3 regions of the Solibacillus sp. FSL R7-0682 genome follow, and region 1 is predicted to be linked to each of the others. Evidence: predicted binding sites of a transcription regulator. Region 1 holds the regulator's gene; each other region holds the start of a gene.
The links. Region 1 encodes LexA, which represses DNA repair genes until DNA is damaged. Its sites were predicted from a motif close to CGAACATATGTTCG; they were not measured.

Region 1 (8,294 bases):
AAACGTTACTTTTGTTCCGTAATCATTAAAAAAGCGTACTGCATGCTCCGCCCAAACAAATGGGAAATCATAATCATATTCACCATGTGAAATGAAAATTTTCGATTCATCCATCGTTTTTTTGCTGTATTCTAACGCAGCAAATTCAGGTAAATAGCCACTTAATGCTACTGTCCCTCGCAATGCATTCCCCATCACCATCGCTAACGATTGGGCAATAGCTGCTCCTTGGTTGAATCCAACAACATAAAGCTGTTTTGGATCTAAATTGTACTCTTCAACTGCTTCTAAAATAAAGCTTTCTGTAGCTTTTAATACTTTATCAAAAATCTCACGATGTGGTTTACCCTCTTCTTCAAATGTGTAAAAAGCAAACCCTGGTCGATGCTTAATGGGTCCTTGTAAGCTAAAAATGTGGCATTGTGACGAGAACGAGTCAACTAGTTGCAATAAATCGTTTTCATCACTACCTAGACCGTGTAATAAAAAGATAGCTGGCTTTTTTTGTCCATCATTTTGTGGAGCTTTGTGTAAAAAAATATATGGTGATTTCATTGTATTTCTCCTTTAAGAAAGCGTCATTTGATTGACGATTTGATCTGCATGATAAGCTATGTAGCCTTCTATTATTTTCAATGTCTCATCAATATCGCCCTTACATAAAATATCAGCATTGGTTACTGTTACATGCGTTAAAAAATCAATGCGTAATGTATGTTCTACCGATGCATAGGCATAATCGTAAATGACATCTTCATCCGTCACTTTTAACGCCGCATACTGCTTATGAAATGCACTCGTATAGTCGTCCATTTTTTCGCCAACGTCTTGACGGATTCGCATTTGTTGCGCCATTAGTTCATTTTCGAGATAACTCATTTTTGGAACTTGTCCAGCGCCATATGTCATACGAATTAATTGGGACCATGCTGTTTTATTCTCTACAAAATACGCAATATTTAACATTAATCGATCGTAAAAATCTTCTTTAGACGATGAGGATTCACGTTTTTGCGAAACATTTTGTTGAATCACTTGTTCAAAGCTTTCCATATCTGCTTTATTTGTTAGTAAAAATAATTGCTGTTCAATGTATTTTGTAATGTCATTTTGTATTTGGTCAGTTGTCATGATATTTTCACTTCCTCACATAGTACCTAGCTTTTTTCCAACCTTTATCGTACCATTCCTTGCCGATTTAAGCACGTTTTCAATTGAAATTTTATATAAAAAATTCGGCCGGGACAAAATATAAAAAACAGGATTTTTCTCTTTAGAAAAATCCTGTTTTTTTGCTATGGAAGGAATTGACTTCCGTTCCGGGTACGCTTTCCGCGGGCACGGCCTGAGCCTGTAGTCTCAGGCGTCGTGCTGTTCCCGCGGGAGTCGACCCTGCACTCCAATCAATTCAATAACTATCAAATTTCCACTAATCGGAAACCTAATTTTCTTCTAAAAATATAGTTTTGTCCGAAGCACATTTGCTATACGTATTAAAGTGCTTTTACTTTCGCTACTACGTTTTCTACTGTAAAACCGTATTTCTCCATAACTAATTCACCTGGAGCTGATGCACCGAACTTGTCAATTGCAAGTACATCGCCATCAAAGCCTACATATTTATGCCAGCCCAATGATGCACCCATCTCGATTGCTAAACGTTTTGTTACAGCTTTTGGTAAAACTGTTTCTTTGTATTCTTTTGTTTGCTTTTCGAAACGATCCATCGCAGGCATTGATACAACTGAAGCATCGATTCCATCTGCTAATAATGCTTTTTGAGCTTCCACTGCTAAAGAAACTTCTGAACCTGTCGCAATTAAAATTGCATCTGGTGTTTCTTTTGTTGCTGGTGATACTACATAAGCCCCTTTTGCAACGCCTTCATACACAGTTTCTTTTGCTACATTCAGCACTGGTAAGTTTTGACGAGATAATACTAACGCAGTAGGAGTTGATTCACTTTCTACCGCTAACTTCCATGCTGCTACTGATTCGTTCGCATCTGCTGGACGTATAACAGAAAGGTTTGGCATCGCTCGTAATGAAGCTAAGTGTTCAACTGGCTCGTGAGTTGGACCATCTTCCCCTACAGCAATTGAATCGTGTGTGAACACGTATGTTACTGGTAAGCCCATTAATGCTGATAAACGAACCGCTGGACGAACGTAGTCAGAGAATACGAAGAATGTACCACCGAATACATTTAAGCCACCGTGTAACGCCATACCGTTTAATGCTGCACCCATCGCAAATTCACGTACACCGAACCAAATGTTACGGCCTTCTGGCGTTTCTGCGAAGAAGTCACCAGCACCTTTAATCGTCGTTTTATTTGAACCTGCTAAGTCAGCAGAGCCACCAAAGAATGATGGTAATTTTTTCGCAATGGCATTAATTGCATCACCAGAAGATGATCGTGTTGCAACAGATTTACCTGCTTCATATACTGGTAATTCTGAAGCAAAGTCTGCTGGTAATTTATTTTCCATTGCGTTGACAAATTGTTCAGCAAGCTCTGGGTATTCTGCTTTATAGCTCTCAAAAATTTCATTCCAAGCTGCTTCGGCTTGAACACCTTGTACATCAGCTGCCGCTTTAAATGTGTCATATACTTCAGCCGGCACGTGGAATGGCTCATGCTCCCAAGCATAAGCTGCTTTTGTTAATACGGCTTCTTCAGCACCAAGTGGTGAACCGTGAGAGTCTGCTTTACCAGATTTGTTAGGAGAACCAAAACCAATTACTGTTTTTACTTCAATTATTGTTGGACCACCTGTATTTTGTTTTGCTGTTTCGATTGCTTTATTAATAGCTGTAATATCTGTACCGTCTGCAACTTTTAAGTAGTTCCATCCGTAAGATTCAAAACGTTTTTGGATGTTTTCTGAGAATGACTTTTCTAAATCACCATCAAGTGAAATATCATTTGAATCATATAACACAATTAACTTATCTAATTTTAAGTGACCTGCTAGAGAAATGGCTTCTGCAGCAACACCTTCCATTAAGTCACCGTCTCCACAAAGTGCAAATGTGTAGTGATCGACAATGTCTAAGCCAGGCTTGTTGTATGTCGCCGCTAAGTGACGTTCCGCCATTGCCATTCCAACTGTCATCGCGATACCTTGGCCAAGTGGACCTGTTGTTGCTTCTACCCCAACTGTGTGACCAAATTCAGGATGTCCTGGTGTTAAAGAATCCCATTGACGGAAGTTTTTAATTTCTTCCATCTCTAAACCGTAACCACCTAAGTGAAGTAAGCTATATAAAAGCATAGAGCCGTGTCCTGCCGATAATACGAAGCGGTCACGGTTAAACCATTTTGGATTTTGTGGATTATGTCGTAGTTGTTTTGTCCATAACGTATAGGCCATTGGAGCAGCACCCATTGGTAAGCCTGGGTGACCAGAATTGGCTTTCTCGATTGCATCGATTGATAGTGTACGGATTGCGTTAATTGCTTGCTGATCCATCTGTTGTGTCATTATGTGACATCCTTTCTCGAACTATATATTTGTGAAATAAACAGTATAAAATTTCACTTTTCTTCATCTTACAGTTTAGACAAAATTGATGAAGAAAACAATCATTTCTCTAAACGTTTCAGAAATATGACATACTTAATGATAAATATGTCATATTAATTAAAATTAATGTTAATTAATGAATTTTTTTTGTTCTTTAATTTGCTTTAATTTTTCTGGTGTAACATCATTACCTTCTTCATCAACCACTTTAACGTGCTCAATTGTATCGCGCATTGTCGAGCGGAATACATCTAAATACTCTTTACGAAGTGCTGTACGCTCCTTCGCCTGTTCCTCTGTCAGTTTACCTTCTTTTGCTAATTTTGATAACTCGTTAATTCGAGCGATTTTTTCTTTCGATAACATATCGTTCTCACCTTTCATTATTACAATAATACAAAGGTATGAAAAAACGACTTGAAGTGCAAGTGTTTACTCTTCAAGTCGGTCCATATATTCAATATATCTTCGATGAACGGTTGCCTTGCTAATTTGTATTCCTAGTCCTGAAAGGGTTGTGGCGATTTCTGCAAACGTTAACCCTTTTTGACGTAATTGAACAATTTCTTCAACAGGTACATCTTTCCGTTCGCGCCCTTCAATGTTGCCTCGGTTTTTTAAATTGTTTTGTGGCATGTAACCATTTTCCACCGCTCGACGCATGCCCCGACGAATTTTTGCGTTATGCATCCGACGCTGATATTCCTCTACAATAGCCAAAATCTCAAGCAGCATTGTATCCATTTCGTTCAAGGCAAGTGGTCCAGCATCATTTAATGAGTATACCGTTGCTTCATATTTTTGAATAAGATGTAAAACCGCCATACGTGCATTACCACGCCCTAAACGTGTTTCATCCTGTACAAATAAAACTTTTATTTGTTGCTCCTTCATGTAATCAAGCATGTCTAATAAGCCATCTCGATCGACATCAAAGCCACTACTTTGATCTTTAAATACTGCAAGCTCTTGAAAGCCAAATGATTTTGCGTATTTTGTTAATTCTTCTTGTTGACGTACTAATGATGTTTCTTGCGTGTTCTTTTCAGTACTGACACGACAATAGAGTGCTGCTTTACTTTGATTCATTATCTTCTCTCGCTACTTTTATAGATTGTACATGAGACGGTTCATTTCGTTCAGCAATATATGCTGAATTTTTTTCAACAGGAACTGCTAATACTTGTCCACTGATCACATCTTCACTATGTAATGCATTATCCCTTATTACTGCATGAACCCAATCATGTTTAGTCATTTTACCACTATATTGCTCGGCTAACGACCATAATGTATCACCTTGCTCAATTGTAATCTGTTCGTATAATTCAATTTTTTCATCTTTAATATAAATAAGTGCAACTAAAATAAATGAAAATAATAAAAACATTGATACAAAGCTATTTAACTGGATTTTTTTCATTTTGATTTACCCCTTTTCGAATATATGTTCGGAATGTTTGTTCTCATATTAATACGAACATATGTTTTTGTCAACATGTTTTCGAACCTATGTTTGCATTTTTGTTCGCATACTGCTATACTGAACGTAATAAAAAATATCATTGTATATAAAGAGGTGAGTAAGTTGACATCAAAAATTTCAAAGCGACAACAAGCAATTCTAGCTTTTATAAAAGAGGAAGTTCGTGCAAAAGGCTATCCACCATCTGTTCGAGAAATTGGTGAGGCTGTTGGATTAGCTTCAAGTTCAACTGTCCATGGGCATTTAGCTCGTTTAGAAAGTAAAGGGCTTATACGTCGTGACCCAACAAAGCCACGTGCGATCGAAATTTTAGAGCAAGAAGATGTTACCGTTCCAAAGCAAGGTGTAATTCACGTACCATTAATCGGGAAAGTTACAGCTGGTTTACCGATTTCTGCAATCGAAGATATTCAAGAATACTTCCCTCTGCCAGATACATATGGCTCTTCAGAAGACGAATTATTCATGTTGGAAATTATGGGAGAATCCATGATTGAAGCGGGAATTTTAGATGGTGATTATGTTATCGTTAAGAAATGTTCAACAGCAAATAACGGTGAAATAGTCGTTGCCATGACAGAAGATGATGAAGCAACTGTAAAGCGTTTCTATAAGGAAAAAACGTACTTCCGTTTACAACCTGAAAATAGCTCAATGGAGCCAATTATAGTTAATCAAGTAACGATTTTAGGGAAAGTCGTTGGTTTATATCGTAACGTTCATTAATAAAACAGGGCGTATCTGAAAAGAATTACTTTCAGATACGCCCTATTATTTTGGTTATACTTTCTACTTAGAACCCTATAATTACTGCTTACAAGCATCTACAAAGCTTTTAAACAAGCGTTGTGCATAAACATCTCCGTTTGGTGCTAATTCCTCAGGGTGCCATTGTACAGATATACAATACGGATGCGCCTCATGCTCAATTCCTTCAATAACCCCATCTTTAGCAACAGCTGATAGTTTAAGACCTTCGCCTAACTTTCCTATTGATTGATGGTGGAACGTATTAACTCGGAACGTATTATCGCCAAAGATTTCTTTAAACTTTGGTGTTAACACCTCCACACTATGTGCTAGCTCACCACGCTTTGATGGTTGTTTATGTAAAAGTGGGCTTTCAACCTGGGAAGGAATATCTTGAATAATAGTGCCTCCAAAAGCTACATTCATTACTTGTTGCCCACGACATACACCTAATATCGGCATTTGCTTTTTAAAGGCATAGTTCATTAATAGAAGATCACTATCATCACGTTTCCTTACAACCGGGCCAATTTTCGGATGTGGTTCTTCTCCAAATAAATATGGATCTATATCCTCACCACCAATTAATAATAAACCGTCAACCCTTGATAATAATTCCTCAACTGTATCTTCCGTTGCATTGGGAATACAGATTGGGATTCCTCCCGCTAGTTCTATAGAGTGCAAATACGCATTATTAATATCTAATTTTTTGTTAGTATCATACATCGTTAACCCGATAACTGGTTTCATTTGAACCACCCTCTCAGCTACTAGTAATCGCCTAAAATATTTTTCGGACTATTCAAATTATACTATCATCTTACTGCAAATTACTAGAACTACGAAATAAATTATCATCGTCACAATTTTTTTATATTCGACATTTCCCGCGCAATAAAGTAAAGGTCATTGTAGGTCAGTATACGTGGGATTTCCTTTATCAAAAAAAGGATGAATTGCACAAATGACAATTCATCCTCCGAATTAAACTACTAACGCTTTAAGAAAATAGCTTCTAATTTCCTGCCAGTTATTCACACGAATAAACCCTTCTGTTGTTGCATTATATGGCATTCCATAAAGTAAACCAGTACCTTTAAAGGCAGCTAATTGATTAGGGCTATCATCGATTAAATAATCGGTATGTATAACCGCTTTATTTCCACAGAATACAATGTTTTGTCTTTTTAAAAACGGTAAATACTTCATGAGCCAATCATATTTTGCATTAAATGAACCAGGAACATCCATCGCTGCTGTTGCAATATAGATTTCATAATGCTCTTGTAGCTCTTGTATAACCTCGATTGCATCCATATCCAATACTTCTAAATCTCTAAAATAGTCCGGTTCATTTAAAATTGCGAACAATTTTTTAGCGTCTTCTCTTGGTAAATCACGCTGTGTTGTTAATAAAAATTCTTCATCTGTAAAATTTGTACCGAAATTTTCGTTGTATGTCATTCTCAGTTTTTTGTAAAAGTTTGCTAATACTTGGTCCATATCAATCGCAATACTTTTTTTCATCATAAGCCCCCTCTTCGTTTCTTATTTTTAGTTTAATCAACTCCATACGATGAAACAAGGGAATGCATGAAATTTTACATTTTTAACATCTGACATATTTTCGTTTAAAGCCAATACGATCTTTTTCAACTTGCTTTTGAATTGACTCATAGGCATTCAATTGAGATGGCTTTTTAGTTTCTCGCTTTATTTCAATACCTCCAATTGCTTGTGCAATTTCTAATGCTTCCTTATGCAATGGTACATAAGATACCCCTACTGTAACGACAAAATTATTCATCGATACTTTCGTTCGCTCTGGTGCATCATGAATCGTATTTTTCACCAACTCCAGCATAGCAAGTAGTTTCTCTCTGGAAAATTCATGGTCTTTTCGGCTCCCTAATAGCCAACAATAACAGCTCCAACCAGCTGACATTTTCAGTTCATCACCACTTGATATCCAATTATCTGAAACTTGCTGTGCAATGTCAGACTCCGCCAAAGTCACCGCGACAATGTAATCAGAAATCATGTAGAAATATGCAGTATCAATCCAACGATTATAATCCTCTTCAGTCATCGCTTGTGGATCAGCAATAATGCCAGCAAAATACATTGCATCATAATTTCCAGTTGCATATAGCTGTTCTGCTAGCTCTTGATTAATTTTAATTTTTTTCGCAATCGGCTTCATTGCACCTGTCGCAACACCATAAACCGGTTCTTTCGCTCCATTTGACATATACATTTTTTTCGAACGCTCTTTGCCTAATGCCTCTAGCTCGTGCATAACTGTTTGAAACTCCATTGCATACACCCCTTTAAATTATCAGTTCTATTGTATATTTTTTTAACGACAAAAAAAAGCGTTAGAGCACCGTGGCCCTAACACTTTAATTCTATGAATTAATACATTTTCATATATTGGTCGCGTTCCCATTGGTGTACTGTTGAACGGTACATGTCGAACTCGATTTCTTTTGCTTCCTTAAAGTTTGCGTAAATGTGCTCACCTA
Region 2 (8,294 bases), 2.1 Mb from region 1:
GGAACACTAGATTTACACGTAAAATTAGAGCAAACATTAGCGAAATTTAAAGGTACAGAAGCTGCAATCAGCTATCAATCTGGCTTCAATTGTAATATGGCGGCAATTTCAGCCGTGATGGATAAAAATGACGCGATTTTATCGGATGCATTAAATCATGCATCTATCATTGACGGATGCCGTTTATCAAAGGCAAAAATTATTCCTTTCGCGCATGCGGATATGGAGGATTTACGTGCAAAAGCAAAGGAAGCAAAGGAATCTGGACTATATAATAAAGTGATGGTCATAACAGATGGTGTTTTCTCGATGGATGGGGATATCGCAAAGCTCCCTGAAATTGTAGAAATCGCAAAGGAATTCGATTTAATTACGTATGTAGATGATGCCCACGGTTCTGGTGTAACAGGTAAAGGTGCAGGGACAGTGAAGCACTTTGGCCTACAAAACGAAATTGACTTCCAAATTGGTACATTATCAAAAGCCATTGGTGTTGTCGGTGGTTATGTAGCGGGTAAGAAGAATTTAATCGATTGGTTAAAGGTTCGATCTCGTCCATTCCTATTCTCGACAGCGTTACCACCAGGTGATGTTGCTGCGATTACACGCGCGGTTGAAATAATTATGGAATCAACAGAATTACATGATCAATTATGGGAAAACGGCCGTTACTTAAAAGAAGGTCTAGCGAAACTTGGCTTTAATATTGGTGAGTCCGAAACACCAATTACGCCATGTATTATTGGTGATGAGAAGCTGACGCAAACTTTCTCTAAACGTTTAATCGAAGAGGGGGTCTATGCAAAAGCAATTGTCTTCCCAACTGTACCAAAGGGAACAGGTCGTGTGCGCAATATGCCAACAGCGGCACATACAAAGGAAATGCTTGATGACGCATTGGCGATTTATGAAAAAGTTGGGCGCGAATTAGGCGTAATTCAATAATGATAAAAGGCACATCGAATCTTTAGATTGCGATGTGCCTATTTTTATCTACTTTAACGTAAATTTGAAATTCCCACAAAAAGAGAAAATTGCCTTTATTTTATTGATGGCGCAGAGGTCGTTACAAATATGCTTAAATTTTTCACGCGCTGCATCGCCTCGCGTAAGCGTTCTTCTTCCACTAATAAGCCGACGCGAATATAGCCTTCCCCATATTCACCAAAGCCATTTCCTGCTGCTACGGCAATATCGGCTTTCTCTAGTAAAAGATCCGCAAACTGCTCGCTCGTATAGCCGTCGGGAACTCTTAACCACGCAAAAAACGAGCCCTTTGGTGCTTCAATATTCCAGCCAATTTTATGAGCCTCTGTGACGAGTACATTGCGACGACGTTCATAGCGTGCTCGCAATTCCTCCACACAAGTTTGTTCTTCATTTAATGCAGCGGCAGCGGCATGTTGAACAGCAGGGAACTGACTACAAAATAGGTGATCTTGGATGAGATTAATCGCTTCAACCATCTTTGCATTACCTACCGCAAAGCCGATGCGCCAGCCTGCCATGTTGTAAGATTTGGACAGTGTATAAAATTCGATCCCAATATCCTTTGCCCCCGTTGCCTGTAAGAAGCTCACTGGACGCTTACCATCAAAGCCGATTGCACCATAAGCGAAATCATGGGCAACTGCGATATTATTGTCTTTAGCAAATTGAACCGTTTGCTCAAAAAATTCCAACGTTGCAGTACCACCAGTCGGGTTATTTGGGTAGTTTAAATACATCAGTTTCGCACGCTCAATTACTTCTGGAGCGAGTGCATTATAGTCCGGTAAAAATCCTTTTTCTGCAACAAGCGGCATCGTATCAAACTTTACATCGGCCAATGCAGCACCTGATAAATAATCTGGATAACCCGGATCAGGTAATAGCATATAGTCACCTGGATTCAGTACGGCAAGAGGAAGCTCCACTAAGCCAACCTTTGTCCCACCAAGGATAGCCACTTCTGTGTTTGGATCAATATCGACATCGTATTCCCGCTTATAAAAATCCGCTGCTGCTTGACGGAGCTCTGTGATGCCACGAAAAGGCGAATATTTATGTGTTTGGGGATTGATAGCGGCTTGCTGTAGTGCTTCGACAATATGATTGGGAGTGGGCTGGTCCGGGTTACCTTGTCCTAAATTAATGACATCACGTCCTTGCGCAAGTGCTGCGTTCACTTTATTCACAAGTGCTGCAAAAAATTGTGGCGGTAGCTGCTGTAGTTTTTTTGAAAATTCCATGTTGTTCACCTTCTTTATAATATGAAATTAATCTTATTCCTTTTGTAGGTTTAAGTAAAGTGAAAATTATGATAACTTAAGGCGTAATGGATTAGAAAATGTTAGAATAATAACGATGAATGACAAGTTAGACAAAAATAATAGAATAAGAAGACATAATATAGGAAAATAGAGTGGAAAAATGTAAAGGCGGTGTCATTGAATGAAAATCGGTTGTATTCAATTAAATGTAGGCTTTGGCAAAGTAGATGAAAACTACGCGCGTGCAGAAAAATTTATTCGTGAGGCAGTAGCAGGTGGCGCAGAAATTGTTGTACTACCGGAAATGTGGAATACGGGCTATGCATTGGAAAAATTAGAAGAGCTAGCAGATGTAAATGGTGAACGTACGAAAGCGTTCTTAAGCGCATTAGCACAAGAATTGGCAGTTCATATCGTTGGTGGCTCAGTATCTGTTAAGCGTGACGACAAGTTTTACAATACGATGTATACGTATAATCGAGACGGAGAGCTCGTTGGTGAATATAGTAAAGTTCACTTATTCCGCTTAATGGATGAACATCTCTATTTGGAATCAGGCGATACAATGAATCGTTTTACGTTAGATGATCTAGAAGCAGGGGGCGTTATTTGCTATGATATTCGCTTCCCAGAATGGCTTCGCTCGCATGCGTTAGATGGTGCAAAAGTGTTATTCATTCCAGCGCAATGGCCAACACCTCGCATCGATCACTGGAAAACATTATTACAGGCACGTGCGATTGAAAACCAATGCTTTGTTGTTGCCGTAAACCGTATTGCGCGTAAAGTCGAAAACTTCAACGGCCAATCTATGATTATTGGACCGTGGGGTGAGGTGCTTTGGACTGGTGCAGAGGATGAAGAATTAGCGATTATCGATGTTGACTTTTCAAATGTCGATGAAGTTCGAGGTCGCATCCCAGTATACGAAGACCGTCGTCCAAATTTATATGCAACAGTAGTAAAAGATTAAAGCGTTAAAAATGGTAGGCAGAATCAAGATGATTGCCTACCATTTGTTGTATTAGATAGGCTAAATTAAATATCACGCACAGCAACAACAACGACATAAATAATCGGGAATTTTTCATAGGCCTCAATAAAATCGTTTCTCTTTTCAACCGTTAAATGTAATGGGGTAATATAGGTAGTGGCATCCACCTCGGGTACAGAACCATACATTCCGAGACGATATTCGCCCGTTTGAGTAATGACCTTATTTTTCGCTGCCTTAAATATTAATCCCAATTTCGGACTATCGAGAAATCGTTTTTCTGAAAGGATGTTTTTTTTATCTTGAATGGCGCCTATTAAAAATAATTCCGGTGTAAAGTTTTGCCTAAAGAGAGAAAATTGAATGGCACCCTTGCCATTATAGTTATTGCTAAAAGATAAATATTTATTGTCCTTAAATTTTCCATACTCATAAACTTCTACAAACATACTAATTGTTTTTTCATCTTTTAAATCAAAGGATTGCTGAAAGTTAAATTCCGCTACATTCGATAAAATATCGCCAGTCACTTCTTTTTCATTAGAGCACGCCATTAACGTTAAACATAGAACAAGAAACAGTAAGATTCCCCTCATAAAATCCCTCCATTTACCAATTTAACACTGAATTTTTAAATGCCCCTTAAATTACCACTTTATTTCTTGCTAATCCATTCTATTCCCATCACTTTCCACTTGCGGTCTCACATGTCTCATTTTAAAATAAGAACAAATGTTCGATTAATTAAAAGGGAGATGCCAAGAATGTATGAAAAAGCGCCCCAACGTTCAATGATTTGTATTGATATGAGGAGCTTTTATGCAAGCTGTATTGCCTCTGTTGAGAATTTAAATGTGATGGAGGTGCCAATTGCGATTGTCGGTAATTTTCAGCAAAAGGGAAGTGTCGTACTCGCCGCATCCCCACCGATGAAAAAGCGCTTTAATATTCGAACAGGATCGCGGCTTTACGAAATTCCACCGCATCCTGATATTCGCCTGTTTGAACCACGTATGTCACTATTCGTACGCATGTCGATGGAAATTACACGACTGCTAAATGAATTTGTGCCAAAAGAGGCAATCCATGTGTATAGCGTCGATGAAAGTTTTATTGATTTAACAGGTACTGAAAAACTATGGGGTTCACCTGAGCAAACCGCTGCCTATATCCAAGATTGTATTTACCGGCAATTTGAAATTCCAAGCGCAGTAGGCTTCGGACCCAATATGCTCATGGCAAAACTGGCCCTTGATATCGAAGCGAAAAAGACAGGATTTGCGAAATGGACGTACGAGGATGTTCCGACAAAGCTTTGGCCACTGTCGCCATTATCAGATATGTGGGGGATTGGACGCCGCACGGAAAAAACACTCCATCATATGGGGATTTATAGCGTCTATGATTTGGCACATACCGATCTTAAGCTATTAGAGCAACGTTTCGGCGTAATGGGAAACCAGCTTTACTATCATGCATGGGGCGTTGATTATTCAACAATTGGTGCACCCATTTTGCAGGGGCAAATTAGCTTTGGCAAAGGGCAAATGCTGATGCGTGATTATAGAAGTCGACAGGAAATTTTAGTCGTGCTCTTAGAAATGTGTGAGGATGTAGCAAGACGTGCCCGTGAAGCGAAGAAAATTGGGCGTACGATTTCACTTGGCCTTAGTTATAGTAAGGATGCCTTTGGGGGAGGTTTTCACCGCTCACGTACAATTGATGAGCCGACTAACGACACCCTTAAAATTTATAAAGTCTGCACAGAACTGTTAGATGAATTTTATGCTGAACGCCCTGCTCGCAAGCTAACAGTGACATTAAGTAATATTGAAAGTGAGTACTCAATGCAATTAAGTTTTTTTGATGAAACAAGATGGCGTAATCGAAAGCTGGGGGAAACGATGGATCATTTACGTAAACGTTTTGGCTCAACCTCGTTACTACGTGCGGTTTCCTACACGGATGCAGGCACAGCCATTAGCCGAGCGACATTATTAGGTGGACATAAACAGTAAGGAGTGAATAGGATGAATAGAGACCGAGGAACAATTAAATGGACGGCAATGATGCTACCTGAGCATGTGCAACTGTTAAGGGAATGGCAGGGAGAGGATCGTTTTGTCGAGAAGCCGCAATTAGATGAAGCCCAGCTTGAGCAGATGAATGTCCATTTGCAGCGTTCTTATAAAGAACGTTGTATGATTCAGTTGAAAGTTTGGGAACAAACATCTATTTATAATGTATCGGGTATTATTCAAAAAATGAATCCATATGATCAATCCATTCAGCTTGAAAACGGACAAAAATTTTCCTTGGATATGATTTGCGAGACGTCAATTGAAGGAGAATAATGGACTTATAACATCTAAAAAATACCAATTGTAAGAAAAATACCGCTATTCGAATATTTCACGCGTACAAATGTATCACTGAAAAAGAATATTTATAAAATATTGTATTTTATAAAAGAACACCATATAATAAACGACGTCAAAAGCTTTTTAAATGAATGCTTTGTAGGTTTTATCTGTGTTTTTACAGAGGACATTTGTTTCGGTCGATTAGAAGGTGTAACTTTTTATCGACATCGGAAAGGACATCGCTCAGTGCAAAAAAAGCACAAAAATGTATCTTTCGATTGATAGAGGGGGTATTAGTGTGGAAAAAATTATGGTGACCGGTGCTTTAGGTCAGATTGGTTCGGAATTAGTAGAAAAATTACGTCAAACGTATGGCGTGGACAATGTGTTGGCAACAGATATTCGTAAAATTGATCAACATGTAGGACCGTTTGAAGTATTAGATGTGACAGATGGCAAGCGTATGCATGCATTAGCACATGAATTTGGCGCGGACACAATGATTCACATGGCCGCATTACTATCAGCAACAGCAGAAAAAAATCCAGTGTTTGCCTGGAATTTAAATATGGGTGGTTTAATGAACGCACTAGAAGTGGCGCGTGAATTAAACATGCAGTTTTTTACACCGAGCTCAATCGGTGCTTTTGGTCCTTCAACACCAAAGGACAATACGCCTCAAGATACGCTACAACGCCCAACAACAATGTATGGGGTAAATAAAGTAGCCGGTGAATTATTATGTGATTACTATTACACACGCTTTGGCGTTGATACACGCGGCGTGCGTTTCCCAGGCTTAATTTCGTATGTAACGCCTCCTGGTGGTGGTACGACGGATTATGCAGTAGATATTTATTATAAAGCAATTGAAGAAGGTCGCTACACATCGTATATTGCAGAAGGTACGTATATGGATATGATGTATATGCCAGATGCCTTACAAGCAATTGTTGATTTAATGGAGGCAAATCCGGACAAATTAGTGCACCGTAATGCCTTCAACATTTCAGCAATGAGCTTTGAGCCATCTCAAATCGCAGCAGAAATTCAAAAGCATATTCCAACCTTTACGATGGATTACAACGTAGATCCGGTTCGCCAAGCAATTGCCAACAGCTGGCCAAATGCTATCGATTCTTCAGCAGCAATGGAAGAGTGGGGCTTTAAAGCAAGCTATGATTTAGAAAAAATGACAACGGATATGCTAGACAAATTGAAAATCCGATTAGAAAAGAAACTCGTATAGTATATTAAGATAGCGAACAAAACGGTTCTAGTTTTGCTCGCTATTTTTTTAATTACTATAATTTATTGAGGGAAAAATAAGAAATCATTACATTAATAAATGAGCAAAAATACGTTTTAAAAACTGAATATTTACAATATTAAGTATATAATATTAAAATGATAGTATGGGAGAAAATGAGAAACGCTTTTTTTAGGGGAATATGGCAAATATGAAAATCAAAAGCGTTCTAATTACAAGGGGGAATTCAGTATGATGATGCAAACACCGTTACTTTTAATTGATATGTTAAAGCGTGCAGAAACGTATTATGCGCATAAGGAAATCATTTCACGTACGAGTGAGACAACAGTACACCGCCTTACTTACGGGGAATGGGGGAAGCGAACACGAAAGCTTGCCCATGCTTTAACAAAATTAGGTATGCAGCCAGGAGATAAAATCGCATCCTTTGCTTGGAATCAGCATCGTCATTTAGAGGCCTATTTTGCAGTACCTTGCTCAGGTGCTGTGTTGCATATGGTAAATATTAGACTATCACCAGAGCATATCGCTTATATTATAAATCACGCAGAAGATAAGATGATTTTAATTGATGAAGATTTAGTACCATTAATGGAAGAAGTGCAAGATCAATTAACGAGCATTGAACATTTTATTATTATGGCAGATGGGGAATTACCGAACACGACATTACGAAATGCTCTTTCTTATGAAGCACTTTTAGCGGAAGCAGATGAAACATTCTCATTCCCAGAGGATTTAGATGAAAATGCCCCAGCGAGTATGTGCTATACGAGTGCAACGACTGGAAATCCAAAGGGTGTAGTATATACGCACCGTGCTTTAGTGCTTCATAGCATGAGCCTTTCAATGGTTGATACAATGGGCATTTCAGAGCGCGATGTAATTCTGCCGATTGTGCCAATGTTCCATGTCAATGCATGGGGCATGCCCTTTGCTGCAGTCAATGTTGGCGCAACACAAGTGTTAATTGGACCACAATTTACACCGAGCTTAATTTTAGATTTCATTGAGCAATACGGTGTTACAAAAACAGCTGGTGTACCAACAATTTGGTTAGGTGCGACAAAGGAAATGGAGAAAAAGCCACGTGATTTATCCACATTACAAGCTATTTTCTGTGGAGGATCGGCATCACCAAAAGGTTTAATAAAAAAATATGAAGAGCTCGGAGTCAACTATGTAGTTGTGTATGGTATGACGGAAACTTCTCCAATTGTTTCCTTATCACGGGATTTGTCATCAATGGATGATTTACCATTAGACCAAAAGTTAGAAACACGCGCGATGCAAGGTTTGACGGTACCTGGTATTGAATCAAGCATTGTTAACGAGTATGGGGAAGTACCATGGGACAATGAAACAATGGGGGAGCTACGCCTACGAGGTCCATGGATTGCATCGGAATATTA
Region 3 (8,294 bases), 1.5 Mb from region 1:
AACGAATTAAACGTAAAAAAATAGGTTTCTTCTTGCGTGCATTAAATTCAATCGAGTTTATTGCAAATCAATTTACGCGTTATAAATTTAATGAGATGAATTTATTTGATGTCGTGCCAGTGTTAGAAAAATTAACGGTGGAGGACGTTACGACAGCATTTAAAACGATTCAAGGAAAAGACCAACAAACTGTATTTAAAGTTTTGCCTGTTAGTGAGCGCGCAGAATAATGAAGAGATTTGCATTAGTCTGTGGCGCATCGGGTGCAATTGGACAGGCAATTAGCCAACAATTGGCACAAGATGGCTGGTCTTTATATTTACATTACAACGCTGGAAAAGAAGCAGTTCATACGCTTACAAAGCAATTTACCAGCACATACCCGAATCAAGAATTTCTTGCTGTTCAAGCAGACTTTAGTGACGATCATGGCGCGGAACATCTAGCACAACAAATTTATTCCTTACAAGCCATTATTTTCGCAAATGGTCATGCCTTTTATGGGTTATTAGAAGATACATCTGTACTTGACATGAACAAGCTTTGGAAAGTTCATGTACAAAATCCGATGCGAGCAACAGCGCTTCTTGCCTCCAAATTACGAGCTAATCCAGTGAGCTACATACTGGTGATTGGCTCGATTTGGGGAGAGGTAGGTGCAGCAGGTGAAGTTGTCTACTCTGCTGTCAAAGGTGCACAGCATAGTTTTGTCAAAGCCTTTGCACAGGAAGCAGCTTATAATGGCATACGTGTCAATGCCATTACACCGGGCATTATTAATACGAATATGAATGCGAAGTTCGATCAACAAGAGCGTGATGAATTAGCGAGCCAAATTCCATTACAGGCTTTTGGAGAGCCACGTGACATTGCAAATATGGTGTCGTTTTATGTGAGTGGCCATGCAGATTATGTAACCGGACAAATTATTCGAGTTAATGGTGGTTGGTACATATAATTACTGCTTTCGCACATACTAATTGTGCGAGAGGAGGGGAAGATATGGGTATCCTACAAAACTGGGAACAATGGACAAACTTTTTAGGTCAACAAGTAACTGATGCAAAGGACAGTGGTATGCCAGGCAAGGTGATTGAAAAAGCAGCTGTTCAAATCGGGGAGTACTTAGCAAAAAACGTTGACCCTCAAAATGAGCAAGAGCGTGTTCTTTCTGATTTATGGGCAGTAGCCGAAAAAGATGAAAAACAAGCAATTGCAAGTTGTGTCATGAAACTTGTACAAAATAAAACACATTAATTTTGTTCACAAGAAATATGTCACTAAAGATGTCACTCTCTAAATGAGAGCGACATCTTTTTTGTTATTTATAAAAACGAAAAAAATACAACATAAGCACAAATTATAGGTAAAAAATGGTTAATTACCCAAGATGAAATTATTTCTGAATATTTTTATTGAAAATATGAGAAAAACGATGTATTCTAACTTTTCATTGCTTGTAAAATCAGCTATCATGGAACATATAAGAAATAAATACGTTTCTAATATGAGGGGACAGATAATGATGGGCGAATGGTATTTTGAATACGAGATTCAAGTAAACCGACCTGGCTTGCTTGGGGATATTGCTTCATTACTTGGTATGCTTCGTGTTAATATTGTATCAATCAACGGTGTAGATGAAGAACGTCGGGGGATGTTATTATCCACAGACAATGAAGAATCCATCCAACGTTTTATATCTATAGTATCGACGATGGAAAATATTAATGTTACGAGATTTCGCGAGCCAAAATTAAGAGACCGTTTAGCAGTTCGCCATGGACATTACATCCCAAAAGATGCGGATGAAAAAAACACATTTCGATTCGTTCGAGATGAATTAGGTATTTTAGTTGATTTTATGGCCGAGCTATTTAAAAAAGAGGGCAACAAATTAATTGGAATACGTGGAATGCCTCGTGTAGGGAAGACAGAATCAATAGTTGCGGCGAGTGTTTGTGCAAACAAACGTTGGATTTTTCTTTCCTCAACAATGATCAAGCAGACTGTTCGAAACTCGCTAATGGGTGACGAATTTAATAGTAATAATATATTTATTTTAGACGGAGCTGTTACACGTCAATCCAATGATGAGCGTCATCAACAACTTGTAAGAGAAATGATGGGCATGCCAACAATAAAAGTGATTGAACATCCCGATCTATTTGTTCAGCATTCACCCTATAAAATAGAAGACTTCGATTATATAATTGAATTACGTCATGATCCAGACGAACAAATCACTTATGAAATTATTGAAAAGAATAATAGGTTATCAAATTCTGATAACTATGGGGGATATGGTGGATTCGGTGGTTTTGATTTTTGATCGAATGCAAGTTTCAAAACGATTCTTTGAAACAAATAATTGAATATATTAAAAGTAGGTGTTTTTTTTGACAGAGTTAGGAGCTCGCCTAAAGGAAGCGAGATTAGCAAAAGGTTATAGTTTAGATGATTTACAAGAAATTACAAAAATTCAAAAAAGATATTTGATTGGTATTGAAGAAGGAAATTATTCAATTATGCCAGGTTCGTTTTATGTGCGAGCTTTTATAAAGCAATATGCAGAGGCAGTAGGCTTAGATGCTGATCAAGTTTTAACAGAATATCGTAAAGATGTCCCAGAAGTGCAAAAGGAGGAAGTGGCTCAATCATTTACAAAGAGCCCTAGTCGTCGTAAAATGGCAAGCTCCTCAAATAGTAAGATGATGGAGGCTATGCCGAAGCTAATCGTTGCTTTATTTGCGATCGTTATTATCGTGGTTATTTCAACTTTATACTTACAAAAAATCGGGAGTATCCGAGATGAAGTAGATGAAGGAAATAAGCCGATTGAATATGAAAAAAATCCAAATTCTAGCCAACCTAATAAGCCAGTAGTAACGGATGATGATGCGGATGAAGAAGAGCCAACTGAACCGGTAGAACCTCCTATTGAAGAAAAACCTGTTGTGACACAATCAATTAGTCAAGGAGTCATTGATGGGGAAAATACAACCTATGAAGTGACGGGAACAGAAACATTAAATATTCGTGTAGAAGTTTCAGGTGACACATGGGTGGGGATTCGTAACGAGCAACGTCAAGAGCAAGTTACGGCAACAGTATATAAAGCTGGACAAATTGTAGAACATGATTCTACGGCAAATGGTTATGCACGAATTCGTTTAGGAAATTCAAAAGTGGCAAAAGTATACGTAAATGATGTAGAATTAGTGTACGCACAAGATCGTGTTTCTCAAAATATTATTTTAAAATTGGTGAAAGAACAACAAGGAGAGTAGTCATCTGCAAAGGTGACTATTTTCTTTCAAATGAAAGGTGTTAACAAATGAACATTCCAAATAAGATTACAGTCTCACGCATACTTTTAATTCCATTATTTGTGATTGTAATGATGTTTGATTTTGGCTGGGGTAATATCACACTATTTGGTGCTGAAATGCAAGTGAACTACTTTGTTGGAGCACTAATTTTTATTTTCGCTTCGGCAACGGACTGGGTAGACGGCTATTATGCACGGAAGTACAATTTAGTAACAAATTTAGGGAAATTTTTAGACCCTCTAGCAGATAAGCTACTTGTTTCTGCTGCATTCATTATGTTGGTAGAAATGGGCTTAGCGCCTGCATGGATCGTTATTTTAATTATTTCTCGTGAATTTGCGGTAACCGGTCTACGCTTAATTTTGGCTGGTCAAGGTGAAGTAGTCGCTGCGAACCAATTAGGTAAAATTAAAACTTGGACACAAATCGTGGCAATTTCTGCACTGATTTTACACAATACGATTTTTACGTTAGTAGGTATTCCATTCGACACGATCATGCTTTACGTAGCATTATTCTTTACATTATGGTCTGGTTGGGATTATTTCTATATCAATCGACGTGTATTACTTGAGTCAAAATAATATAAGTGTTCAATCAAACTAGGTAGGAGCTTTCTTGCCTAGTTTTATTTGAATTTAGATAGTGACATTGGGAATATTTCAGAGGAGGATGGCTATATATGAATGCAGAAATAATTGCAGTTGGCTCGGAACTACTACTTGGACAAATCGCGAACACGAATGCAAAGTTTATTTCGAGTCAACTGTCAGAGCTTGGTATCAATGTTTATTACCATACAGTAGTTGGGGACAATCGTAGCCGTTTAATAGATGCAATTACGATTGCAGAGCAACGGGCAGATGTTATTATCTTTTCTGGAGGGCTTGGTCCTACGAAAGATGATTTGACGAAAGAAACAATTGCCCAGCATTTAAATAGAGCACTTATCTTCGATAAAACGGCACTTTTTTCGATTGAAGAGTTTTTTGCAAAACGTGAACGACCGATGACGGAAAATAATCGAAAGCAGGCACTTGTCATTGAAGACTGTGATGTGCTTGCAAATCATCACGGAATGGCTCCGGGAATGTTTTTCAAAGCGAACGAGCGAATTTATATATTATTACCTGGGCCTCCAAAAGAACTGGAGCCGATGTTCCAATACGAAGCGAAGCCAAAATTGGCTGCAGTATTAAATGATGGTGGTGTAATTTTATCGCATGTTTTACGCTTTTATGGTATCGGAGAAGCCGAGTTAGAAGACCGTATACAACATATTTTAGATGAGCAAACAAACCCTACTGTTGCACCACTTGCTTCAGATGGTGAAGTTACGTTGAGAATTACAGCGAAATCGCCAGATGAACACCAGGCAATGCAACTAATCAATACAAAAAAACAAGAGATTTTAGCGCTCGTTGGAGAATACCATTATGGAGATAATGACGATTCCCTTGCATCTAAACTAGTAGAAATGCTTATTGAACGTAATTTAACCATTTCCGCAGCTGAAAGCTTAACTGCTGGTCTTTTCCAATCCGAGTTAGCTGAAATTTCAGGTGTTGGACAAGCACTAATTGGTGGGGTTGTTACGTACACAGAGCAGACAAAAATTGAACAGCTTGGAATATGTAAGGAGCTCTTACAGGAGCATAGTGTAGTGAGTAGTGAATGCGCGGGTGAAATGGCTCTTCGAGTACGTAAAAATTTTAATACGGATATTGGAGTTGGGTTAACTGGTGCAGCAGGTCCTACAAGTCATGGGGACCAACCAGCTGGCACAGTTTGGATTGGTATTTGTATCGGACAACAAAGCCCAAAAACTTACTGTTTACATTTATCAGGTTCACGAAATACGAATCGATTACGTGCAGTCAAATTTACATTTAGTTATTTAATGCGTGAATTGATGAAGAGTGGTTTTAAAAAGTAAAAATTGTTTTAGATTTTTCGCGATAATGGCATTTTGGCTTTGAAAATAGGTGAATTTAGAAAAAAATAAATAAAACCGAAAATATGTTCGCTTTTTTCTTGAATGTTATCTCATTAGCAAGTATAATAGAGACATAAATAAAAAAGCTTTTTCTTAAGGAGGAAATAGTTTGAGCGATCGTAAAGCAGCGTTAGATATGGCGTTAAAACAAATAGAAAAACAATTTGGTAAAGGTTCAGTAATGAAGCTAGGTGAAAATACGGACCGTAAAATGGAAACATCTTCATCTGGTTCAATTGCAATTGATGCTGCATTAGGTGTAGGCGGGTATCCACGTGGACGTATTGTGGAAATCTACGGCCCAGAGTCTTCTGGTAAGACGACAGTTACATTACATGCGATTGCAGAAATTCAAGCAAATGGTGGTACAGCCGCATTTATCGATGCGGAGCACGCACTGGATCCAGTTTATGCTCAAAAATTAGGCGTTAATATTGATGAGCTATTATTAGCGCAACCTGATACAGGTGAACAGGCGCTTGAAATTGCGGAAGCTTTAGTACGTTCAGGTGCAATCGACGTAATCGTAATTGACTCAGTAGCAGCGCTAGTACCAAAAGCAGAGATTGAAGGCGAGATGGGTGACTCACATATGGGTCTACAAGCGCGTTTAATGTCTCAAGCGCTTCGTAAATTATCGGGTGTTATTAATAAATCAAATACACTTGCAATCTTCATTAACCAAGTACGTGAAAAAATTGGTGTCATGTTCGGTAACCCAGAAACAACTACAGGTGGACGTGCATTAAAGTTCTATTCTTCTATTCGTTTAGAAGTGCGTAAAGGTGAAGCAATTAAACAAGGTACAGACATTGTAGGGAATAAAACAAAAATTAAAGTAGTAAAAAATAAGGTTGCGCCACCATTCCGTACAGCTGAAGTTGATATTATGTACGGTGAAGGGATTTCAAAAGAAGGTGAAATCGTCGATATCGGTGCAGATTTAGATATTATTCAAAAAAGTGGTTCATGGTATTCGTATAATAACGATCGTATTGGACAAGGTCGTGAAAACGTGAAGCAATTCTTAAAGGAAAATCCGGCAATTCGAGATGAAATTGCAGAGAAAATTCGTCAGCACTTCGGAATTGGTGAAATGGGTTACACAATTGGTGCTCACGATCATCAAGAAAGTGAAGAAGAGCTAGAGTTATTCGGAGAAGACGAAAAATAATACATCGACCCAAGTGGAACTTTCCATTTGGGCTTTTTTTAAAATGGAATTTTTCCATAATGTAACGTAGCTCAATATTTAAATTTAGTTTCCTTTCCAATATTAAGCTTAAAATAGACTCGTAATTTTTAGGTATAAAGTGGTAAATTTATTAGAAAAAGCGCTACTTTTATTTAATTAATAACTTAATTTGTTTAGGTTAGAAATAAATAGACGGGTCATAATACATAAAAACCCTAGTATACATGGCTATTCTTGACATACCTAAATTGGAACTATACAATTAACATGTATAATTTCTAAATTTTGAAATGAAATAGGCAGTATGTTCCTCGTAACGAACATATTTGGCCGATTAGAAGAACATCAGACACATTGGCATAGGAGGAGAACACTATGATGGAATCAATACTCCCTGCTTTGCTAGGATTCGCTGTCGGTGTCGCTGTTATCTATTTCTACATGAAAAAAGTGAATGAGTCAAAAGTAACTGGTGCAAAGCATGTTGCGGAACAAATCGTGGAAGAAGCGAAACGCGAAGCAGATGCTCTGAAAAAAGAGGCACTACTTGAAGCAAAGGATGAAACTCACAAATTTCGTACTGAAGCAGAAAATGACATTCGTGAACGTCGTGGAGAACTTCAGAAACAAGAGAACCGTTTATTGCAAAGAGAAGAAAATCTTGATCGCAAGGATGATGCTCTGAACAAAAGAGAGACAAGCTTAGAGCGTAAGGAAGAAGCTCTTACAAGCAGACAACAGCATATTGAACAGATGGAAAGCAAAGTGGAAGAACTTGTTGCAAGTGCAAAGACAGAACTTGAGCGCATTGCAGCTCTAACACGTGAAGAGGCAAAGGAAATCATTCTGGAAGAAGTTGAAAATGAACTGACAACAGATATTTCGGTTATGACGAAGGAAGCAGAAACACGTGCGAAAGAAGAGTCAGATAAAAAAGCGCGCGAAATTTTATCATTGGCATTGCAACGTTTTGCAGCTGACCATGTTGCAGAAACAACAGTGTCGGTTGTAAACTTACCGAATGATGAAATGAAAGGTCGCATCATTGGGCGTGAAGGTCGAAATATTCGCACACTGGAAACACTTACAGGTATTGATTTAATTATCGATGATACTCCTGAAGCAGTTATTCTATCTGGATTTGATCCAATTCGTCGTGAAACAGCGCGTCTTGCATTAGAAAAATTAGTTCAAGATGGCCGAATTCACCCAGCACGAATTGAAGAAATGGTCGAAAAATCTCGTCGTGAAGTGGATGAACAAATCCGTGAAACGGGAGAGCAAACTACGTTTGAAGTAGGTATTCATAACTTACACCCAGACTTAATGAAAATCCTTGGCCGTATGAAATATCGTACAAGCTATGGACAAAATGTATTAAAGCACTCAATTGAAGTTGCTCATTTAGCTGGTTTACTTGCTGCAGAATTGGGTGAAGACGTAACATTAGCACGCCGAGCAGGTTTATTACATGACATCGGTAAAGCGATTGATCATGAAGTAGAAGGAAGCCACGTTGAAATCGGAGTGGAGCTTGCAACGAAGTATAAAGAACACCCAGTTGTTATTAATTCGATTGCATCTCACCATGGTGATGCAGAAGCAACTTCAGTTATTGCCGTACTTGTTGCAGCAGCTGACGCACTATCAGCAGCTCGTCCAGGTGCGCGTAGTGAAACACTTGAAAACTATATTCGCCGTTTAGAAAAGCTAGAAGAGATTTCTGAAAGCTATGACGGTGTCGAAAAATCATTTGCAATTCAAGCAGGTC

Region 2: the regulator LexA is predicted to act here: its motif matches at 3,972-3,985, upstream of MKZ17_RS17605 (Y-family DNA polymerase).
Region 3: the regulator LexA is predicted to act here: its motif matches at 5,345-5,358, upstream of recA (recombinase RecA).

The regions. Positions count from the first base shown of each region.
Region 1 covers NZ_JBBOUI010000001.1:1,403,853-1,412,146, reverse strand. Annotated here, with positions in the region: gene MKZ17_RS07085 (alpha/beta hydrolase) at 1-555, opposite strand, end outside; gene MKZ17_RS07080 (DNA helicase) at 568-1,131, opposite strand; gene tkt (transketolase) at 1,494-3,488, opposite strand; gene MKZ17_RS07070 (DUF896 domain-containing protein) at 3,660-3,896, opposite strand; gene MKZ17_RS07065 (YneB family resolvase-like protein) at 3,963-4,619, opposite strand; gene yneA (cell division suppressor protein YneA) at 4,606-4,953, opposite strand; gene lexA (transcriptional repressor LexA) at 5,119-5,742, shown strand; gene MKZ17_RS07050 (gamma-glutamyl-gamma-aminobutyrate hydrolase family protein) at 5,824-6,519, opposite strand; gene MKZ17_RS07045 (5' nucleotidase, NT5C type) at 6,754-7,296, opposite strand; gene MKZ17_RS07040 (DNA alkylation repair protein) at 7,379-8,086, opposite strand; gene glnA (type I glutamate--ammonia ligase) at 8,185-8,294, opposite strand, start outside.
Region 2 covers NZ_JBBOUI010000001.1:3,498,941-3,507,234, reverse strand. Annotated here, with positions in the region: gene MKZ17_RS17625 (glycine C-acetyltransferase) at 1-945, shown strand, start outside; gene MKZ17_RS17620 (pyridoxal phosphate-dependent aminotransferase) at 1,041-2,231, opposite strand; gene MKZ17_RS17615 (carbon-nitrogen family hydrolase) at 2,434-3,225, shown strand; gene MKZ17_RS17610 (hypothetical protein) at 3,291-3,842, opposite strand; gene MKZ17_RS17605 (Y-family DNA polymerase) at 4,011-5,264, shown strand; gene MKZ17_RS17600 (YolD-like family protein) at 5,277-5,600, shown strand; gene MKZ17_RS17595 (L-threonine 3-dehydrogenase) at 5,908-6,858, shown strand; gene MKZ17_RS17590 (long-chain fatty acid--CoA ligase) at 7,114-8,294, shown strand, end outside.
Region 3 covers NZ_JBBOUI010000001.1:2,914,578-2,922,871, reverse strand. Annotated here, with positions in the region: gene yfmH (EF-P 5-aminopentanol modification-associated protein YfmH) at 1-230, shown strand, start outside; gene ymfI (elongation factor P 5-aminopentanone reductase) at 230-958, shown strand; gene MKZ17_RS14850 (DUF3243 domain-containing protein) at 1,003-1,257, shown strand; gene MKZ17_RS14845 (DUF3388 domain-containing protein) at 1,526-2,332, shown strand; gene MKZ17_RS14840 (helix-turn-helix domain-containing protein) at 2,391-3,290, shown strand; gene pgsA (CDP-diacylglycerol--glycerol-3-phosphate 3-phosphatidyltransferase) at 3,338-3,916, shown strand; gene MKZ17_RS14830 (competence/damage-inducible protein A) at 4,015-5,268, shown strand; gene recA (recombinase RecA) at 5,438-6,502, shown strand; gene rny (ribonuclease Y) at 6,902-8,294, shown strand, end outside.